3 regions of the Streptomyces kaniharaensis genome follow, and region 2 is predicted to be linked to each of the others. Evidence: riboswitches for the same ligand, from Rfam matches in the RefSeq annotation. Region 2 holds a riboswitch; each other region holds the start of a gene.
What was found. A riboswitch is a leader RNA that binds a small molecule or an ion and turns the genes downstream of it on or off. The one in region 2 is predicted to bind cobalamin.
Positions count from the first base shown of each region.

Region 1 (6,954 bases), 5.1 Mb from region 2:
CGACTCCAGCAGCTCGCCGAGCGCCTGGTCCGCGATCTCCGCGGCGATGCGGAGATCGCCGATCTCGTGCTCGTCCTTGACCACGCGCAGGCTCTCCACCACCGGCCCGAGCTCCGCCAGCCTGACGCCCTTCGCCGTGCCCGCCACCGCCCGGTGCCGGCTCACGGTCAGGTCGTGCTCCTCCACCGCGAGGGCCGTCACCCGCAGCCGCGCGGCCGCGTCCGCGGCGGCCAGCGCGGTGTCCGCACCCGCAGGCACCGGGACCTGGGTGACCTCCGGGGCGATCAGGTGCTCCCCGGTGTCGTCCGGCGGCAGGTCGTCCGGCAGCGCCAGCAGCGCCCGGTCCCGGGTGAGCAGCAGCGTCGCCCCGCAGGGCGCGCAACCGGTCAGGTACCGCACGTTCGCCGGCCGGGTGATCAGCGCCGCATCGGACCCGGCCGCACTGCAGTGCTCCCGCAGCCGCTCCCGTCGGCCCGCGTACGCATCAGCCATGCGTCGAGCCTACGAACCCTGACCCCGATCCGCCCGCCGAGCGCCCCCGTCGGGGCGCACTCCGCCCCCCGCACGCCCCGGGTTCCACAGAGCGGTCAGCGTGGCGGCGGGAATCGGGAGCCCCGGCATCAGGAGCTCTGGGCGTTCCACCGCTTCTCGACCCCGGCCAGCTTCCAGTACGCGATCGCCACGGCCCAGACCACGACGAACAGCCCGGCGATCGCGTACCCGACGTTGTCCAGCGAGATGTCCGCGATCCAGCCGGTGACCGGGTCGGTCAGGTCCAGCTTGTCGTGCAGCACCCCGACCAGCTCGATGGTGCCGATGACGAACGCCACCGCGATCGACAGCCCAGTGATCGTCAGGTTGTAGTACACCTTGCGCACCGGGTTGGAGAAGGCCCACTGGTACGCGAAGTTCATGAACGTCCCGTCAAGCGTGTCGAACAGGCTCATCCCCGACGCGAACAGCAGCGGCAGGCAGACGATCGCGTACCAGGGCAGACCGGCCGCCGCGCCCGAACCGGCCATCACCATCAGGGTCACCTCGGTCGCGGTGTCGAAGCCGAGGCCGAGCACCATCCCCACCGGGAACATCTGCCCGGGCCGGGTGATCGACCTGGTCGCCCGGTTCAGCACCCGGGCCAGGAAACCGCGCGAGTTGAGGTGCTCCTCCAGCTCCGCCTCGTCGTACTGCCCGGACCGCATCGCCCGGAACACCTTGAGGATGCCGAGCAGCGCCGCCAGGTTGAGCGCGCCGATCAGGTAGAGGAAGACGCCGGAGGTGGTGGTGCCGACCATGCCGAGCCACTTGTGGGTGGTCGACTCGTCGTCCATCAGCGTGTTCGCCAGCTGCGCGCCGCCCGCCACCAGGGCGGCCATGATGACCACCATCGACGAGTGCCCGAGCGCGAACCAGAAGCCCACCGAGACGGGCCGTTTGCCGTCCGCCATCAGCTTGCGGGTGGTGTTGTCGATCACGGCGATGTGGTCGGCGTCGAAGGCGTGCCGCATGCCGAGGGTGTACGCGGTGATACCCAGGCCCACCCCGAAGACCTGGGTACCGACCGCGTAGTTCTCTGGCGCGACCAGGAAGACGAGCGTCCCGAACGCCACCACGTGCATGGCCAGGATCACCCCCATCAGCCCGGCCGTGCGGATGGTGTCCTCGCGCTTCCACCGGAAGGTGGGCAGTACGGACGGCGTCGCCTTCGTCTCCGCGGCGGCGGCGGTTTCGGGCAGGGTCATCGGCGGATCACGCTCCAGCACCTCGTGGAAAGACTTCGTGAGATGCCGTGGCCGGTCTCCTGGCTTACGGGGCTCCCGTACCCGCCTTCCCAGGCACGCGGAGCGCCCAGTGGCGTCGTGGGTGCGGTCGACTTCCCCCGATCACAGTGGCGAGGGCCGCCCCGGACTGGGACCCCTGAGGGTCCGTCACCGGTCTTCCCGAGCACCACGACGGGCAACACCGTAGGGGTCCGGGCCCACCCATGCAAGGCTGCGCACCTGCGCAGGTGTCCTAGATCACAGACCATGGGCTGCAAGAATGTGCACATGCATCTCGTACCGGCCGACCGCGCGGGCCACCGCACCATCGACGGACACCGGGTCTGCGAGGCCATCGCCGCGATCGGCGACACCGCGCACGTCCGGTCCTGGTCCGAGCGATTCTCCCTGCTCGCCGACCCCGGACGGCTCGCCCTCCTGCTCGCCCTCCACCGGGCCGGCCCGCTCGCCGTCACCGACCTGGCCGTCGCCACCGGCATGCGCGACCCGGCCGTCTCCCAGGCCCTGCGGCTGCTCCGCACGGCCGGCGTGGTCACCGGCGACAAGGACGGACGGATTGTGCGCTACCGGCTCGTGGACGAGAGCATGCGCCCTCTCCTCGGCGAGTGCGCCGCCGCGGAACACCACGAGCCCGCCGCAGTGGCAGGCTGACCGGCTCCCGCCCACGCCTCACGCCGTCCGGCGCTGTGCGCCCGGTGGTCCCGGGTGGACCTGGCGATCAGCTCGGTCTTGCCGACCCCGCCGAGCCCCGTGAACACCACGATCCTGAGTTCGCCGTCCTCGACCCGGCGCAACGCGGCGATGAGCGCGGCCGGTTCCGGCCACGGTTGAAAGACCCTTCGGCGCCCGGACCTGACGCGGCCTCGGTGGCGGATCGGTGTGGAGGTGCACCGCGCCGATGCTCTGAGCCTGCACCACGTGGCCACCCACCGCACCCGACACGGTGTCGGCCGCCTCCCGCCGCTCCATCCGCCCGCTCCATCCGCCTGCTCCCTCCGGCCGGTCGGCCCCGGCCTACGGGCTGGGCACCGGGCCGGAGGGCGGATCAGGCCGTCAGGCCGCCTGGCAGGTCGGGCACCAGAACAGGTTGCGCGAGGCGTGCGACTCCGTGCGGACGTCCGTGCCGCAGACCAGGCAGGGCATCGCGGCGCGCCGGTAGACGTAGACCTCGCCGCCGTGGTCGTCGAGGCGCGGCGGGCGGCCCATCGCCTCGGGGGTGTGCTCGGGGCGGACGGTGTCGATGCGGCCGGCGCCGACGCCCTCGCGCATGAGCGCGACCAGGTCGGCCCAGATCGTGTCCCACTCGCTCCGGGCGAGGTCGCGGCCGGCCCGGTGCGGGTTGATGCCGTGCCGGAACAGCACCTCGGCGCGGTAGACGTTGCCGACGCCGGCCAGCACCTTCTGGTCCATCAGCAGGGCCGCGACGGTCGTCCGGCTGGCCGATATCCGGCGCCAGGCGGCCTCCGGGTCGGCGTCGGCGCGCAGCGGATCGGGGCCGAGCCGGGCGGCGACGGCGGCCTTCTCGGCACCGGTGATCAGCGCGCAGGTGTTGGGGCCGCGCAGGTCGGCGTGGGCGTCGTCGGTCTCCAGGCGCAGCCGGACCATGCCGACCGCTGCGGGGGCGGGGCCGGTGCCGAAGGTGAAGCCGCCGTAGAGGCCGAGGTGGATGTGGACCCAGGCGCCTTCCTCGAAGCCGAGGAAGAGGTGCTTGCCGGTGGCCTCCGCCTCGGCGAGCACCTGCCCGTCGATCAGCTTGGCGTCGTCGGCGAACCGGCCCTGCGGGCTGGACACCTGGACGGGGCGGCCGCCGAAGGCCTTCCGGTTCTCGGCGGCGAGGCGGTGGATGATGTGGCCTTCCGGCACGGGCGTCAGCTCCCCCGGGTGGTTCGACAGGGCCCGTCCATCATCGCAGCCGGCACCGACAGCCTTGCCGAGCCGCGGGTCAGCGGACCGGCATCCCCATCAGCCGGGCGAGGATCACCCGGTCCAGCTCGGCGGCGGTGGCGGCGACGTCCAGCTGCGAGTTGTCGATGATCGGCAGCCCGGAGTTGTACCAGCCGGCCATCCGGCCGTGGATGCGGGCGACCTCCTCGTCGCTGAGCCGCCGGTTGCCGCTGCGCCGGGCGTTGCGCACGAGCACCGAGTCGAGGCTGGGCAGCAGCACGACGGGCAGCATGCCGGGGCCGATGTGCCGCTTCCAGCCGCCGAGGCCGATGGCCGGGCGGTCGGGGAAGACGGCGTCGTCGATGATGCAGGAGATGCCGTTGGCGAGGTAGTTGCGGCAGGCGAAGCCGCAGGTGCGGCGGGCCAGCCGGTACTGGGCCTCGGAGGCGTTGTTCCAGCCGGACTGCGGGTTGGCGAAGCCGGACTGCACCCACTCGCGGACGTCGTCCAGGCTGATGTGGGCGGTCGGGCTGGGCCGTCGCTCGGCCCAGTGGCGGGCGACGGTGGTCTTGCCGGCGCCGGCCGGGCCGATCAGCAGGACGGCGATGGGCCCGGCGGGGGCGTGCCGCTGCGGCGGGTGGGTGGGAAGCTGGACGGGCGTGCCGGAGGGCAGCACGAAGTGCCCGGTGGCCCCGGCGGGCATCGGGGCGGAGGGGGCGATGGGCGCCGCGGGAGCGGGGGCAGGAGCGGCGGGCGGCACGGGCGGCGGCACGCGCCCGCCGAACGGCGGCGGCCCCGGGGGCGTCGCGGCCGGGGCACTGCCGGGATGCGGCCGGACCGGCGGCCCGGCGGGACGTGGGGGCACCTGTCCACCCCCGGCGTACTGCGTCACGGTCACCTCCCGACATCTTTCAGCGGGGACACTACACGGCGGCCCGGCGGCGGGCACAGTCCGCCGCCGGGCCGCTGACCAGCGGTCAGCGTGTGGTGAGCTGTTCGGCCAGGGCGCGCAGGGCCAGTTCGTACGAGCCGATCCCGAATCCGGCGATGGTGCCGGAGGCGACGGCGGCGATGACCGAGGTATGCCGGAAGGTCTCGCGGGCGTACGGGTTGGAGATGTGCACCTCGATCAGCGGTGCGGTGCGCTGGGCGGCGGCGTCGCGCATGGCGTACGAGTAGTGCGTGAACGCGCCCGGGTTGATCACGACGGGCACCTGTCCGTCGGCCGCCTCGTGCAGCCATTCCACCATCTGCTGCTCGGAGTTGGTCTCGTGGACCTCGACCTCGAAGCCGAACTCCTTGCCGAGTGCGGTGCAGCGCTCGACCAGCCCGGTGTACGAGGTGGCGCCGTAGACGTCCGGCTCGCGGCTGCCGAGCCGGCCGAGGTTGGGGCCGTTGAGCACCATCACCCGGGTCACGCGGAAACCTCCGCGTAGGCGGCGACCAGCAGCGACGGGTCGGGGCCCTCCAGGACGGAGGTCTTGCCGAGGCCGTCCAGGACGATGAATCGGATCAGGTCACCGCGCGACTTCTTGTCGATCTTCATCGCGTCCAGCAGCTTGGGCCAGGCCTCCGCCGGGTAGCGCAGCGGCAGGCCGACGGAGGCCAGCACGGTACGGTGCCGGTCGGCCGTCTCGTCGTCCAACCGCCCGGCGAGGCGGCCGAGTTCGGCGGCGTAGACCATGCCGATGGAGATCGCGGCGCCGTGCCGCCACTTGTAGCGCTCGTTGCGCTCGATGGCGTGGCCGAGGGTGTGGCCGTAGTTGAGGATCTCGCGCTGCCCGGCTTCCTTGAGGTCCCCGGAGACGACGTCCGCCTTGACCTGGATGGCGCGCCGGATCAGCTCGACGGTGTGCGGGCCGGCCGGCGTCCTGGCGCCCTCCGGGTCGGACTCGATCAGGTCGAGGATGGCCGGGTCGGCGATGAAGCCGCACTTGATGACCTCGGCGAGGCCGGAGACGTAGTCGTGCTTGGGCACGGTCTCCAGGGTGCCGAGGTCGGCCAGCACGCCCACCGGCGGGTGGAAGGCGCCGACCATGTTCTTGCCCTCGGCGATGTTGATGCCGGTCTTGCCGCCGACGGCGGCGTCGACCATGCCGAGCAGGGTGGTGGGCATGGAGACCCAGCGGACCCCGCGCAGCCAGGTGGCGGCGACGAAGCCGGCCAGGTCGGTGGTGGCGCCGCCGCCGAGGCCGACGATGACGTCGCTGCGGGTGAAGCCGGTCTGCCCGAGCACCGACCAGCAGTACGCGGCGACCTCGGCGCTCTTCGCCTCCTCGGCGTTGGGCACCTGGAGCGCGATCGCCTCGTAGCCCTCGCCGAGCAGGTCGTCGCGGATGGCGTCGGCGGTGGCCGCCAGCGCCTCGGGGTGGATGATCGCGACCCGCCTGGCGCGGGTGCCGATCAGCGGCGCCAGCTCGCCGAGCAGCTGGTGGCCGATCAGCACGTCGTACGGGTCGTGGCCGGCGCTGCCGCCGACGTGAATCCTGACGATGTCAGTCATGGGGGGTCTTCAGCTCCAGTGCTTCCAGTACGGCGTCCGCGACCTGCTCGGGGGTGCGGCCGGCGGTGTCGACGACGGCGGTGGCCACCTCCAGGTAGAGGGGGCGGCGGGCTTCCATGAGCTCGCGCCAGCGGGCCCGCGGGTTGACGACCAGCAGCGGCCGCGGGGCGTCCAGGCCGACCCGCCTGACCGCGTCGGCCAGCGGGACGTCCAGGAACACGACGGGCAGCTCGTGCAGCAGCGCCCGGGTGGCCTCGGCCATCACCGCGCCGCCGCCGAGCGCCAGCACGCCGCCGTGTGCCGCGGCGGCCTCGCGCACGGCGCGGACCTCCAGCTCGCGGAAGTGCGGTTCGCCCTCGTCGATGAAGATCTCCGGGATCGGCTTGCCGGCCAGCGCCTCGATGTCGGCGTCGGTGTCCCGGAAGCCGACGCCCAGGCGCGCGGCCAGGGCCCGCCCGACGGTGGACTTGCCACTGCCGGGCGGGCCGACCAGCACGACGACGGGTACGGTCATCGGACGATCAGGTGGTCGAGGTAGCTCTGCACGTTGCGGCGGGTCTCGGCGACGTGGTCGCCGCCGAACTTCTCGTTGACCGCGTCGGCCAGCACCAGGGCGACCATCGCCTCGGCCACGATGCCCGCGGCCGGCACGGCGCAGACGTCCGAGCGCTGGTGGTGGGCCTTGGCGGGCTCGCCGGTGCGCACGTCCAGGGTCTGCAGGGCCCGCGGCACGGTCGCGATCGGCTTCATCGCGGCGCGCACCCGCAGCAGCTCGCCGGTGGACAGGCC
Region 1 is NZ_WBOF01000001.1:791,411-798,364, forward strand. Features, by position in the region: gene F7Q99_RS03555 (M24 family metallopeptidase) at 1-492, opposite strand, end outside; gene nicT (Nickel transporter NicT) at 621-1,739, opposite strand; cobalamin riboswitch at 1,772-1,964, opposite strand; gene F7Q99_RS03565 (ArsR/SmtB family transcription factor) at 2,046-2,429, shown strand; gene F7Q99_RS03570 (Fpg/Nei family DNA glycosylase) at 2,832-3,641, opposite strand; gene F7Q99_RS03575 (AAA family ATPase) at 3,721-4,560, opposite strand; gene aroQ (type II 3-dehydroquinate dehydratase) at 4,640-5,068, opposite strand; gene aroB (3-dehydroquinate synthase) at 5,077-6,165, opposite strand; gene F7Q99_RS03590 (shikimate kinase) at 6,158-6,679, opposite strand; gene aroC (chorismate synthase) at 6,676-6,954, opposite strand, start outside.
Region 1: linked by a shared signal. The riboswitch ahead of nicT (Nickel transporter NicT) and the one ahead of metE (5-methyltetrahydropteroyltriglutamate--homocysteine S-methyltransferase) in region 2 are both predicted to bind cobalamin.

Region 2 (6,954 bases):
TGTACGCCCTGTGCGTCAACGCGCGCGTGGAGTTGGCGCCCCGCGGCGACTACACCCAGCGGGCCCTCGCCTTCCGGGACCGCCTCGACAAGGTGACCGCCGGTGATGACGGCCAGATCCACGACCTGACCACGGACGGCCCCTGGGCCGGGCTGGCGACCTCCTACCTGGGCACGGACTCCTGCACCCCCGGATACACGATGACCGGCCTCGAGTTCCGGGCCGGCCGCACCGTTCCCGGACACCCCGCCACACCCCTGCCCCTGGACCAGCTCTCCACACTTCCCGACGCCACCGGTCACTCCACCCCGATGCAGTGGATAGCCTCGGTCAACCCCGGGACGGAACTCAGCACCCGACCGTATCCGATGCGCAGCAGCGATCTCGCCGAACGCCGAACCCGGATCGAGGACCCGCAGCCGCCCCAGGCCAACTACGCCGTCGGCGTCCGCGCGATCTGCGCCAAACTCAAGGACGTCTCCGTGGTCACCGCGCAGGCCGCCGTCACCGCCGGCGGCGCGGCGGACCTCGACCTGCACTGCCCCCGGGACACCTTCGCGGTCGGCGGCGGCTTCCGCTTCACCACGGCCGCCGCGAACGGTACCTACCAGCAGCGGTACCTCGGTGACGGCCTGCTGTACGCCTCGGCCGACGGGCCGGCGCCGGGCAGGTCCGGGCACGTCGTCAAGGACTGGCACCTCACCGGACGTAACGGGCAGCAGGCCGGCACCGGGTTCCGCAACTCGGTGTGGATCGAGCACAGCAGCCGCGAAGAACTCACCGGCAACGGCTACTTCGACTCCCACCCACGCGGCGCCGACGACCAGGAACTGCGCGGCACCACGATCCCGGCCGGCCAGCAGATCACCGGCAGCGCGGTCTGCGCCACCATCGACGCCAAACCCACCGAACCCGGCCCGACAGCGCCCCCCGTCTCCCGGCCCGATCTCCCACCCGTGCTGGACCTGCCGCCCTTGACGCCCGCCGGCTCCCCGAGCGCGCCCACGACGTCGGCCCCCGCCGTCACGCCTTCCGCGAGCACACCCGCCACCACTGCTTCCTCCCCCACGGCAAGCACACCCGCCACCACTGCCCCGTCCACCACCGCGAGCACCTCCCGCACTCCGGGGTCCTCCCCACGGCCGAGCAGCACTGCCGCGCCCACACCCACGCCCAGCAGCACGACCGCGCCCACACCCACGCAAGGCAGCAACCCGCCCGCCCAGCCTCAGGCACCGGCCGTCAGCATCGAACAGCCACTCTCGGGCGCGACGCTGCGCCGCGGCTGCGAGGAGACGTTCACTGGCACGGCCCGCACCCAGCCCGGCAACCAGCCGATCACCGATCCGAAGCACACCGTCTGGCAGATCACCGGCCCCAACGGCCCGGTCACCATCGGCACCGGTAGCGCGGGCCGCTTCACCGTGCCACTCCTCGCCGACGGCAACTACGCCCTCAAGTTCACCGCCACCGACCCGGCCAACAACCTCACCGCTCACACCGAGACCACCGTTCGCATCACCGGGTGCCTCCGCTGACGAGGATTTCCCATTCGCGAGCCCCGGTTGCGACAGCAACCGTAGGATCGACGGTCATGGTTGATCTCTACCCTCCGACCAGTCCCTACGACAGTGGAATTCTCGACACCGGAGACGGCAACCGCATCTACTACGAACAGCTCGGCAGCCCCGGAGGCAAGCCCGTCCTGTACGTCCACGGCGGCCCGGGATCGGGCGCTCCGCAGCGGCCGACGAGGGCATGGGACCCCGAGCGCTACCGCGTCATCCGCTTCGACCAGCGCAACTGCGGCCGTAGTACCCCGCACGCCAGTGACCCGGCGGCGGACATGAGTCTGAACACCACGCAGCACCTGATCGACGACATGGAGCGGATACGCCAACACCTCGACATCGAGCGGTGGTTGCTGAACGGAGCTTCCTGGGGCTCGACGCTCATCCTGGCCTATGCGCAACAGCACCCCGCGCGTGTCAGCGAGATCGTCATCCAGGCGGTGACGATGACCCGCCGTACGGAGATCGACTGGCTGTACCGGGGTGCCGGTCGGTTCTACCCCGAAGCCTGGGACCGGTTTCGCGACGGCGTCCCCGAGGGCGAGCGGGACGGCGACCTGCTCGCGGCCTACGCGCGACTGATGGAGAACCCCGACCGGGCGATTCGCGAGAAGGCCGCGGCCTCCTGGCTCGCGTGGGAGGACGCGGTCATCTCCGACGAGCCCAACGGCATCCCCGGCATGTACGGCGATCGCGAGGTCGACGCCCGGATCGCGTTCGTACGGATCTGCGCTCACTTCTTCAGCAACGGCGCATGGCTGGAGGAGGACCAACTGCTGCGCAACGCCCATGAACTGGCCGGGATCCCGGCGGTGCTGGTCCACGGCCGGCATGACATGGGCAGCCCGGTCCAGACGGCGTGGGATCTGGCGAAGGTGTGGCCGGACGCGCGGCTCCACATCTTCGAGGACTCGGGGCACGTCGGCAGCCAAGCGATGCAGGAGACGGTCCGCGCGGCCATCGAGGAGTTCAAAAACCGGTGAGTGATCCTCAGGGCGCGTGACCTGCGCGGCCACCGAACGGGCCGCGGCTTCACCGGCACGCCCAACGCTGAACCCGTCGACCGGAGCGGGCGATTCGGGCTAGGGTGGGCGGTGCAGCTGGTTCGCCCCGTCCGCCAGGCGGGTTGCGTCGCAAGAGGGAATCCGGTGCGAGTCCGGAACTGCCCCGCAGCGGTGAGTGGGAACGAAAGCCGTCAACCAAGCACTGGACGCGAGCAAGCGTCCGGGAAGCGACGGCCGGTAGGAGCCGGTACGGCCACCATGGCCCGGCGTGCCCATGAGTCCGAAGACCTGCCGCTGCCCGTGCGCCGCAGCGGCGCACGGTCTCACCGGGACCTCGCGGGAAGGTCGGCGGCGGCACGGGCACGGCGGACAGCACCGCCCCGGCCCGCTCCTTCGCGCGCCCCTGCCCGCCGGGTCCACGCGAACTCGCGAAGGAGAGTTCCGTGAACCGCCCCACCCCGCACCACCCGACGGCGACCGTCCACGGCTACCCACGCCAGGGCCCGGACCGTGAACTCAAGCGCGCCGTCGAGGACTTCTGGTCCGGCCGCAGGACCGCCGCCGAACTCCTCGACACCGCAGCCGGCCTGCGCCGCAGCGTCTTCCAGCAGCTGGCCGGCGCCGGACTCGGCGAGATCCCGGGCAACCACTTCTCGCTCTACGACCACGTGCTCGACACCGCCTGGATGCTCGGCGCCGTCCCGCCCCGCCACCTGGCCGCCGGCCGGGACCTCCAGCCCGGCACCCCCGCGCACACGCTCGCCGTGTACTTCGCCATGGCTCGCGGCACGGGGCACGTCGAGCCGCTGGAGATGACCAAGTGGTTCGACACCAACTACCACTACCTGGTGCCCGAACTCGGCCCCGGCACCGTCTTCCGCGCCCAACCCGGCAAGCCGCTCACCGAGTTCGCCGAGGCCAAGCTCCTCGGCCTCACCACCCGCCCCGTGCTGCTCGGCCCGATCACCTTCCTCCTCCTCGCCAAGCCCGTCCCCGACGCACCCTCCGACTTCCAGCCCCTCACCCTCCTCGGCCGGTTGCTGCCGGTCTACGCCGAGCTCCTGGGCGACCTGCAGGCCGTCGGCGCCGAGTGGGTCCAGTTCGACGAACCCGCCCTGGTCCGCGACCAGCCGCCGGCCGTGCTGAACGCCACCGCCCGCGCCTACCGGTACCTGGCCTCCGCCGCCCGCCGCCCCAAGCTGCTCGTCGCCTCCTACTTCGACGCCCTCGGCGAAGCGCTGCCCGTCCTCGCCAACTCCCCCGTCGAAGGTCTCGCCCTCGACTTCACCGGCCCCGCCGCCGCCAACCTGCCCGGCCTCGCCGCCCTCGGCGGCATCCAGGACAAGCGGCTCGTCGCCGGCGTGATCGACGGCCGCAACATCTGGGCCGCCGACCTCGACCAGGCCCTCGCCACCCTCGTCACCCTGCTCCCCCTCGCCGACCGGCTCGACGTCGCACCCTCCTGCTCGCTGCTGCACGTCCCGCTCGACGCCGCCCGTGAACGCGAACTCGACCCTCAGGTACTGCGCTGGCTCGCCTTCGCCCGGCAGAAACTCGACGAGACCGTCACCCTCGCCCGCGCACTGACCGAGGGCCGCGACGCCGTCGCCCCGCAACTCGCCGCCAATCGCGCCGCCCGCGCCTCGCGCGCCGCCTCCGCACTCACCCACGACCCGGCCGTCAGCGCCCGCTGCGCCGCCGTCACCCCCACCGACAGCCGCCGCGCCACGCCGTACCCCGAACGCGCCGCCGCCCAGCAGGCCCGTCTCCACCTGCCGCCGCTCCCGACCACCACGATCGGCTCCTTCCCGCAGACCGACGCCCTGCGCGCCGCGCGCGCAGGCCTGCGCACCGGGCGGATCGACGACGCCGCCTACCGGGAGCGCATCGAAGCGGAGATCCGCGAGGTCGTCGCCTTCCAGGAGAAGGCCGGTCTGGACGTCCTCGTCCACGGCGAACCCGAACGGGGCGACATGGTCCAGTACTTCGCCGAGCGGCTCACCGGCTACCTGGCCACCCGGCACGGCTGGGTGCAGTCCTACGGCACCCGCTACGTCCGGCCGCCGATCCTGGCCGGCGACGTCTCCCGACCGGCGCCGATGACCGTGGCTGAGTACCGCTACGCACAGAATCTGACGGACCGTCCGGTCAAGGGAATGCTCACCGGACCGGTCACCATGCTCGCCTGGTCCTTCGTCCGCGACGACCAGCCCCTCGCCGACACCGCCCGCCAGGTGGCCCTCGCCCTCCGCGACGAGGTCCACGACCTGGAGGCCGCCGGCGCCGCTGTCATCCAGGTCGACGAACCCGCCCTGCGCGAAACCCTCCCGCTCCGCCGCGCCGCCCATCCCGACTACCTCGCCTGGGCCACCGAGGCCTTCCGCCTCACCACCAGCGGTGTCCGCGCCGACACCCAGATCCACACCCACATGTGCTACGCCGAGTTCGGCGACATCCTCCCCGCCATCGACGACGTCGACGCCGACGTCATCTCCCTGGAAGCCGCCCGCTCCCGGATGGCCGTCACCACCGAACTCGCCGCGGCCCACTACCCGCGCGCCGTCGGCCCCGGCGTCTACGACATCCACGCACCACGCGTCCCCGCGGTCGCCGAGTTCACCGAGCTGCTGCGCTCGGCCATCGACCGGCTGCCCGCCGAACGGCTCTGGGTCAACCCCGACTGCGGCCTCAAGACCCGCCGATGGGACGAGGTCCGCCCCGCCCTCGAACGCCTGACCGTCGCCGCCCGCGAGATCCGCGCCGTCCTGGAAGGCAACCGATGACCGCTCCAGCCGAACTCACCCGCACACCGGCCGGCGACCCCCGGTGACCGTCGCCGCCGGCGCCGAGTCCGGGGCCGGCGCCCGGACCGGACACCGGGCCGCCATCCGTAACATCCGCTTCCCGTAGGGACGCTGCGATCGCGGCGTCTCCCTTCCAGGCTCGCGCTGCGCTGGACGTCACCTCCAGCGGGGCCCGCGGTCAAGGTCCGCTCCAGGACCGGGCCGCGGGTCCTGCGGCGCCGGCTCAAGTGGTGGCCGAGGAAAGCGGCCGCCGACCTGCCCGGTCGCGGCCGCTCATTTTAATAGCGGCAGTCGACCGGTGAGTACCTCTAGGATCACCACGACCTGCCGGAACGGCCGGATCACGAGGTCATTTTACGGGGGGACATCGTGGGTGTCGTCGTAGCTGGAATCCTTGCCGCACTGGTGGCAGTGCTGGCGTGGTGGGTCGTCAGGACGTACAACCGGCTGGTCCGGCTGCGCAACCAGACTCAGGCGTCCTGGGCGCAGATCGACGTCCAGCTGAAGCGCCGGCATGAGCTGATACCGAACCTGGTCGAGGGTGCGCGCGGGTACGCCGCCCACGAGCGGGCCACGCTCGAAGCCGTCGTCACCGCCCGCGGGGCGGCTACCGGCGCCGGCCTCGGGGTCACTGACAAGGCGGCCGCGGAGGAGGTGCTGACCGCGTCCCTCGGCAAGCTGATCGCCCTGGGCGAGAGTTATCCTCAGCTGAAGGCCGACCGGCATTTCGCCACGCTGCAGGCGGAGTTGGCCACCGCCGAGGACAAGATCGCCTACGCGCGGCAGTTCTACAACAGCGCCGTCCAGACCTACCACACCGCCCTGGAGAGCTTCCCGGGGAACGTCGTCTCCCGGCTCGGCGGCGCGCACGGCCGGCGGGAGTACTTCGAGGCCGGGGCCGCCGCTCAGGACGCGACCCGGGTGAGCTTCGCATGAGCCTCGAAGCCCAGTTCTACTGGGGCGGCGCCGGGCTGATCGTGCTCTGGTTCGCCGCCTTCGGACTCTCCCTCGTGGCCACCCGGAACGGCACCGTGCAGGCCGCCCCTGCCACGCAGGAGTTCGGCCCCGAGCCGGAGCCACCGGCTGTCGTGGCCCTGCTGGCCAACCGGTGGCGCTCCGTGGACCACGCTGCCGCGGCGACCCTGCTGGACCTCGCGGCGAGCGGACTGGTCGAGGTGCGCCAGCCCGCCGACGACCCGGCGAACAGCACGGTGCACGTCACCGGCAAGGACGCCGAGGCCCTGACCCCGTACGAACGACGGGTCCTCACCAGGATCACCGAACAGGCCGGCGAATCCGGTGCCCCGATCGGCGCGATCGCCTTCCGCGCGCAGGAGCGCGCGAGTTCGTGGAACAGCGCGCTTCGCCGGGAGATCATCGCCGAGGCCCGGCTGCGCGGGCTTTCCCGGTCCCGGCTCGCGCCCCTGCTGGCCACTGCACTGTTCGTCGCCGCCTTCGGCCCCGGGGTGCTCTTCGCGCTGGGCGGTCTCACGGGCGGGCACAACATCCGCGGCGCGATCACGGTCGGGGTCCTTCCGGCGATCCCGCTGATGTACCTGCTGGCCAGGGCGATCG
Region 2 is NZ_WBOF01000001.1:5,928,306-5,935,259, reverse strand. Features, by position in the region: gene F7Q99_RS26575 (hypothetical protein) at 1-1,538, shown strand, start outside; gene pip (prolyl aminopeptidase) at 1,595-2,554, shown strand; cobalamin riboswitch at 2,684-2,867, shown strand; gene metE (5-methyltetrahydropteroyltriglutamate--homocysteine S-methyltransferase) at 3,019-5,358, shown strand; gene F7Q99_RS26560 (LemA family protein) at 5,749-6,315, shown strand; gene F7Q99_RS26555 (DUF2207 family protein) at 6,312-6,954, shown strand, end outside.

Region 3 (6,954 bases), 1.4 Mb from region 2:
CTTGCGGACGTCCTCCTCCTCCACCTCCGTCCGGCCGTCCCACGCGGCCAGCGCGACGGCGGTGCGCGCCATCACGATGTCCGCGCGCAGCCCGTCCACCTCGAACGCTGCGCACACGGCGGTGATCTGACGGAGCGCCACATCCGTGAGCTCCACCTTCGGCAGCAACTCCCGTGCGGCGGTGATCCGTTCGGCGAGCGCGCGCTCCTCGTCGGCGAACCGGGCCGCGAAGCCCGCCGGATCCGCGTCGTACGCGAGGCGCCGCCGCACCACCTCGGCGCGCTCCACCGGATCCCGGGTGGCGGCGATCTCCACCGTCAGGCCGAACCGGTCGAGCAGCTGCGGACGCAGCTCGCCCTCCTCCGGGTTCATCGTGCCGACCAGCAGGAACCGGGCCGCGTGCCGCACCGACACGCCCTCGCGCTCGACGTACGAGCGGCCCATCGCGGCCGCGTCCAGCAGCAGGTCCACCACGTGGTCCTGGAGCAGGTTCACCTCGTCGATGTAGAGCACCCCGCGGTGCGCCTTGGCGAGCAGCCCGGGCTCGTAGGCCTTGACGCCCTCGGCGAGCGCCCGCTCCAGGTCGAGCGAGCCGACGATCCGGTCCTCGGCCACGCCGACCGGCAACTCGACCAGCTGCGAAGGCCGTTCGGAGGCGGACGAGCCGGAGTGCGGACCGTCCGGGCACTGCGGGTCGGGTGCGGCCGGGTCGCAGGCGAAGCGGCAGCCGTCGACGGTGGCGATGGACGGCAGCAGGCCGGCCAGCGCGCGCACCATCGTCGACTTGGCGGTGCCCTTCTCGCCGCGCACCAGCACGCCCCCGACGGCCGGGGAGACCGCGTTGAGCAGCAGCCCGAGCCGCAGGTCCGCCATCCCGACGACCGCGGTGAACGGGTACCGGACGTCACTCATGCCTTGCCAGCCTCCTCAGGCGCCCCGGGCGGCAGGAACGGCAGCGATCCGGCCGCCGGCACCCCGCCCTCGATCAGCTTCCACAGCGCGTCGGTGTCCGCGTGCTCCTCGATGAGGTCCCCCAGCCGGTCCAGCCGGGCCTCGCGCGCCGCGGCGAACGAGGTGTCCGGCGCCGGGACGAACGCCCGCCCGGCCAACTGAGCTACCTCACACAGCAGTTCACGGCGGAACCCGTCGTTCTCCAGCGCGCCGTGCCAGGTCGTGCCCCACACCGCGCCCACCCGGCAGCCGTCCAGGAAGGTTTCCCCGCCCTCGACGGTCACGACCCCGTGGTGGATCTCGTAGCCCTCGACCCGCTGCCCGTACGCCTCGCCGACCGGCCGCGCCAGCACCTTCTCGGCGCCGAACCGCACGTGCGCCGGCAGCAGGCCCAGACCGTCGACGGACCCGGCCTTCGACTCCACCTCGTCGACGATCGAGCGCGTCAGCATCTGGTAGCCGCCGCACACCCCGAGGATCGGCAGCCCGGCCGCCGCCCGCGCCTTCAGCGCCGGCTCCAGCCCGCGCTCGCGCAGCCAGGCCAGATCGGCGACGGTGGCCCGGGTGCCGGGCAGTACCACCAGGTCGGCGTCGGCCAGCTCCTCCGGCCGGGTCGCCCAGCGCACCAGCACGCCCGGTTCCTGCGCCAGCGCGTCCACGTCGGTGAAGTTCGACAGCCGGGGGAAGCGCACCACGGCCACCCGCAGCACGTCCGCGCCGAGCGGCCCGCGGCCGTCCACCCGGTCCACCACCGTCGACAGGTCCAAGGAGTCCTCGGCGTCCAGCCACAGCCCCGGCAGCATCGGCAGCGTGCCGAGCACCGGACGGCCGGTCAGGTCGTGCAGCATCTCCAGCCCGGGCGCCAGCAGCCGCGCGTCGCCGCGGAACTTGTTGACGAACCAGCCCGCCACGTGCCGCTGGTCCTCGGCCGACAGCAGCGCCAGCGTCCCGTACATCGCCGCGAAGACGCCCCCGCGGTCGATGTCCCCGACCACCACCACCGGCAGTCCGGCGGCCGTCGCCAGGCCCATGTTGGCGATGTCGCGGTCCCGCAGGTTGATCTCGGCGGGCGAGCCGGCGCCCTCGCACACCACCACGTCGTAGCGGCGGCGCAGGTCCGCCAGGCACTCCAGCGCCCGCTCCAGCAGGACGGGCTTGCGCTCGCGGTAGTCCAGCGCGCCCACCTCGGCGACCGGCCTGCCCAGTAGCACCACCTGGCTGCGGCCGTCCGCGCCCGGCTTCAGCAGCACCGGGTTCATCGCCGCCTCCGGCGCCACCCGGGCCGCCTGCGCCTGCATCGCCTGGGCGCGGCCGATCTCGGCGCCGTCCGCGGTGACGAAGGAGTTCAGCGACATGTTCTGCGCCTTGAACGGCGCCACCCGGACGCCCTGCCGGGCCAGCCAGCGGCAGATGCCCGCCGTGACCACGCTCTTGCCCGCGTCCGAGGTCGTCCCGGCGACCAGCAGCGCGTTGCTCATGCCCTTCCCCTCCTGCTCAGGGCCGCCCGCAGCAGGAGGTGCCCCGCGACGGTCGTACCCACGGCCAGCGCGCCCACCCGCCTCGACAGCGTGCACGCCCGTTCGATGTCGTCCACCGTCACCGGCCGCAGCTCCGCGCCCAGTACCGGCCGGTGTTCCACGCGCTCCCCGTACTGCAGCGTGCCGCCCAGCCGGACGCCGACCGCGCCCGCGAACGCCGACTCCGCCTGGCCCGCGTTCGGGCTCGGATGCGCCGTACCGTCGCGCCGCCACACCCGCCAGGCCGTTCGCGGCTCCGGCGAGGCGGCCACCGTCAGCAGCGCCGTCAGCCGGGCGCCGGGCCAGCCCGCCACGTCGTCCAGCCGGGCCGACGCCCAGCCGAACCGGGCGTGGCGCGGCGAGCGGTGGCCCACCATCGCGTCCAAGGTGTTCACGGCCCGGAACGCCAGCAGGCCCGGCGTCCCCGCCAGCGCGCCCCACGTCAGCGCGTTCACCACGGCGTCGGCGGTGTTCTCCGCCACCGACTCGACCACCGCCCGGGCGATCTGCTGCCCGTCCAGCGCGCTCGGATCCCGGCCGCACAGGTGCGGCAGCCGTTCCCGGGCCGCCGTCAGGTCCCCGGCCGCCAGCGAGCGGCCGATCGTGCGCGCCTCCCGGGTCAGCGAGGTGCCGCCGAGCACCGTCCACGTCGCGGCGGCGGCCAGCGCGGCCCGGCCCAGCGGGCGGCGGCCGACCGTCCGGTCCAGCGCCACCGCGCCCGCGGCGACCGTGCCCACGCACAGCGCCGTGTAGGCGGCCCCGGCGGCCCGGTCGTCCCGCCACATCCGCCGCTCCAGGCGCGCCGCCGCGTCGCCGAAGACGGCCACCGGGTGGCCGCGGCGCGGATCGGCGAAGCGGGCGTCCGCCAGGTAGCCCGCGACGGCGCCCAGCGCGAACGCGGCGGCGCGGGTCAGCGGTCTCGTGGTCATCGGGCGCACGGCGGGGAGCAGCAGAGGGCTCGGCGGGTCGGGGCAGCCTGCATCGCGTGCGAGTCCTCACTCAGGGTCCGCGCCCTGGATCGACGTAGCGGGGGCGAGAGTCTCCTGGCTTCCGGGTCGAACGCACCCCCGGGCCTTCCAGCGGCAACTGACGGTCCGCCGTGGCGTTTTCCGGGCGTGCTCCCCGGTGACAGTGGCGGGACCGCGCCGGACTCGCACCGGCTTCCTCTGCATGCCTCCGTTTGGCCCTGGGATCCCATCACGCGGCCGGAGCGGGAGTCAACCGAGGTCACGGAGGGGTTGGTCACAGTCGCACCCGTCGTCGCCACCTCCGATCCGCCCCGCCGCAGGGGCATGACACCCTGTGCGATCGCCCAGCGGCCCGCCGGTGCGTCGACTGGCAGGCCCACGTCCACGCCGTCGCGCGTCTCGTCCCCGTCGACGAGGACGATCTCGCCGCCGTCCTGACGGTCCTGCAACAGGAGAACAAAATCTCCACCCACTGGGGCGCCGGCACCTGAGGCACCCCATCCTCGACCCCGCGCACCGACACCCCGCGGGACCGCCCCCTCGCCGACCGCTTCTGGGAACTCCTCGGCCGCCGCCGGACCGACCTCCCCGTGTGACCCCGGCCCCCTCCTTCTACCCCGGACGGCCCAGCCGGCTGGCCGCACGCCCCGGCCCCCAGTGAACTGGTGACCGAACACCGACCGGACCGGGGCGGACCGAGCGGGGACTCACCGAGCCAGCGACTCACAGAGCGGGGAGCGATATGCGTTGGGGAACCGCAGCCGTCGTGGCGGCAGCCGCCGTCGGCGCCGGGGTCGCCGTCGTCGTGATCGGCCGCCGGGCGTCCGACCGGATCGTCCACCCGGAGACCGCCGTCGTGCCGCAGTCCCGCCCCGTCCGGGTACGGAGCGTCGCCGCCGGCCGGATCACCTTCACCCGCAGCGCCGAGAGCCTGCGCCCCGGCCGCTGGGCCGTCGAGTGGGACGACAACGGCCACGCCGTCGTCGACGACATCCTGGGCAGCGACGAACAGGGCGTCACCCGCCGCCTCGTCCGCGCCGACCGGGGCACGCTCGTCCCCGGCACCGAGGTCCGCTTCACCCCGCGCGTCCACCTCGGCGACCCGACCTCCGCACTCGGCCTCCACTACGCCGAGACCACCGTCGACGGCGAACTCGGCGCCCTGCCCGCCTGGCGGCTCGACGGCAAACGCGGCACCTGGGTGATCCTCGTGCACGGCCCCGGCGCCGACCGCCAGCAGGCCCTCGCCGTCCTGCCCGTCCTCGACCGCCTCGCCCTGCCCGCCCTCGCCGTCACCTACCGCGGCGACCAGGGCGCCCCCGCCTCCCCGGGCGGGCTCGGCCACTTCGGCGAGACCGAATGGCGGGACGTCGAGTCGGCGGTGCGGCTCGCCCTCGACAGCGGCGCCGGCCGGGTCGTCCTGTACGGCTGGTCGCTCGGCGCCACGATGTGCCTGCAGACCGCCGCCCGCTCCGCCTGGGCGTACGCCGTCCGCGGCCTCGTCCTGGACTCGCCCGTCCTCGACCTCCCGGCCACCGCCCGCCGCGGCGCGGCCCGGGCCGGCTACACCGGCGCCGCCGCCGAACTCGGCGCCCTCGCCGCCGAGGGCCGCACCGGCGTCGACCTGGCCGACTTCACCCGCATCGCCGAGGGCGCCGACCTGCGCGCGCCCACCCTGGTCCTGCACAGCCCCGACGACCCGGTCGCCCCGTTCCGCGCCGCCGAACACCTCGCCGCCAGCCGCCCCGACGTGGTCAGCCTCCACTCCTTCGCGGGCGCCGACCACACCGCCCTCTGGAACTCCGCCCCGGCCCACTACACCGAACTCCTCCGCCGCTGGCTCACCCCTCTCCTGTGACCGCCCCGTACCGCTTCTCCGGGCTGTCCGTGTTCGATCCGTCGCCCGCCGTGACCACGCTCGACGCCCCGCCGACCGCCCTGGCATGGCACCGCCACACGATTCCGGCCAGGCGGTTTGCCGCTGTTGCCCGATCTTGCGGAGGCGCCGTCCGCACCGGCCCGTCCGTACGGCCAACCGGATGTGACAGAAGGCCCGTGCAAGGGGAAGACTGCTCGACGTGACGTCTCGGAACCCGCGCGACCGTGATGCCCCGCTCCCACCGACGATCGGTACCGGTGCGACGGTGACCCGTCTCCCCGGTACGGCCCACCGGCCCGCCGGGGCCGGGCCGGGCGGCGGCGTACCCCGCCGACGAGGCCCCGCACCCGCGCCCGGCCGCGGCCGGGTTCCCGTGCCGGACGGCTTCCCCGCGCCCGCCGAGCTGGCGCCGCTGGCCCGCCGGATGCTGGTGGACGCCGTTCGCATCGCCCGTTGGGCGGGGGAGCTGGCCGAGGTCGACAAGCGTGGCGAACTGCTCGCGGAGGATGCCCGCGCGGCGGGCAGGGCGCTGGCCATGACGGTCGGCGCCGCGGCCAAGGCGTGGGGGCAGGCGCTCCTGGTCGGCCTCGTGGAGGCCCGGGACGGCGGGGCCGGCCCGGGCTGGCGACTGCACGCCTGGGACCACGACGACGAGGCCGTGGTGCGCGGCTGGTCCGCGCTGTTCGACGCCTGGACGCTGCTCGCCCCGGTGCCGCCGGCCGCCCTGCGCGGCGTCTTCGCCGTGCTCGCCGGGCAGGCCGTGGACCAGGCCCCGCAGCTGCTCTCCTTCCTCCACCTGGTGGACGGCCCGGTCGCCGACAGCGAGCTGCTGGAGCTGCTGCGCCGCGGCCTGGACGAGCGCCGTGTCGGCGGAGGCAACGGGGGCCCGAGCCTGTCGCCCGTCCCGCACGCCGCCTCCGCCGTCTCCGCCGTCCGCGGCACCTGCCGGGAGCCGCAGATCGACACCCCGGCTTCGCCCGCGGACGTCGCCGCCGTCCTGGACTGGATGCTGGACGGCCTGGCGGCGGTCGGCGCCGTGGTCCGCAGGAACGATGCGGCCGAGCTGTCGCCGCTGGGGCATTGGGCGGTGCGGGCGAAGCTGGAGGAGATCTGCACGGTCGCGCAGACCGCCGCCGGCCACATCGAGCAGAGCGCCTTCGAGCTGCTGAACGCCTGCGCCGACTACTCGCCGGGCCCGGCCCGGGCGGAGTTCCGCGCCTGGGTGGCGGCCCGTCCGGCGGACCGGGCGGTGGCGGAGCTGCTGGACGCGGCGCAGGGCGACGACGCGCTGGTGCGCGGTCTGGCCTTCGAGGCGCTGCGGGTGGCGGGCGGCACGGCCGAGCAGGCGGTGCGGGCGGCCGTCGACGAGCCGGTGCTGCGCCCGTACGCGCTGCTGTGGCTGGCCGAGCAGTCGGACGAGGGCGTGTCGCCGGCGGACGTGCTGGGCGCCGAGGACGCGGCCTGGCTGTGGGTGGACACGGCGGCGGCGGTGCTGGACCACGGGGAGACGGAGCTGCTGGTCGGCCACGTGGAGGGCGCTTCGGCGGGCGATCCGGTCCGGCTGTTCGCCCGGGCCCGGCAGTCGGGGCACCCGCGGGCGGCGTCGGTGCTCACGGCGGTGTCGGGCGTGCACCCGGAC
Region 3 is NZ_WBOF01000001.1:4,544,106-4,551,059, forward strand. Features, by position in the region: gene F7Q99_RS20545 (putative cobaltochelatase) at 1-912, opposite strand, end outside; gene F7Q99_RS20550 (cobyric acid synthase) at 909-2,429, opposite strand; gene F7Q99_RS20555 (cobalamin biosynthesis protein) at 2,426-3,397, opposite strand; cobalamin riboswitch at 3,506-3,634, opposite strand; gene F7Q99_RS20560 (alpha/beta hydrolase family protein) at 4,179-5,294, shown strand; gene F7Q99_RS20565 (hypothetical protein) at 5,581-6,954, shown strand, end outside.
Region 3: linked by a shared signal. The riboswitch ahead of F7Q99_RS20555 (cobalamin biosynthesis protein) and the one ahead of metE (5-methyltetrahydropteroyltriglutamate--homocysteine S-methyltransferase) in region 2 are both predicted to bind cobalamin.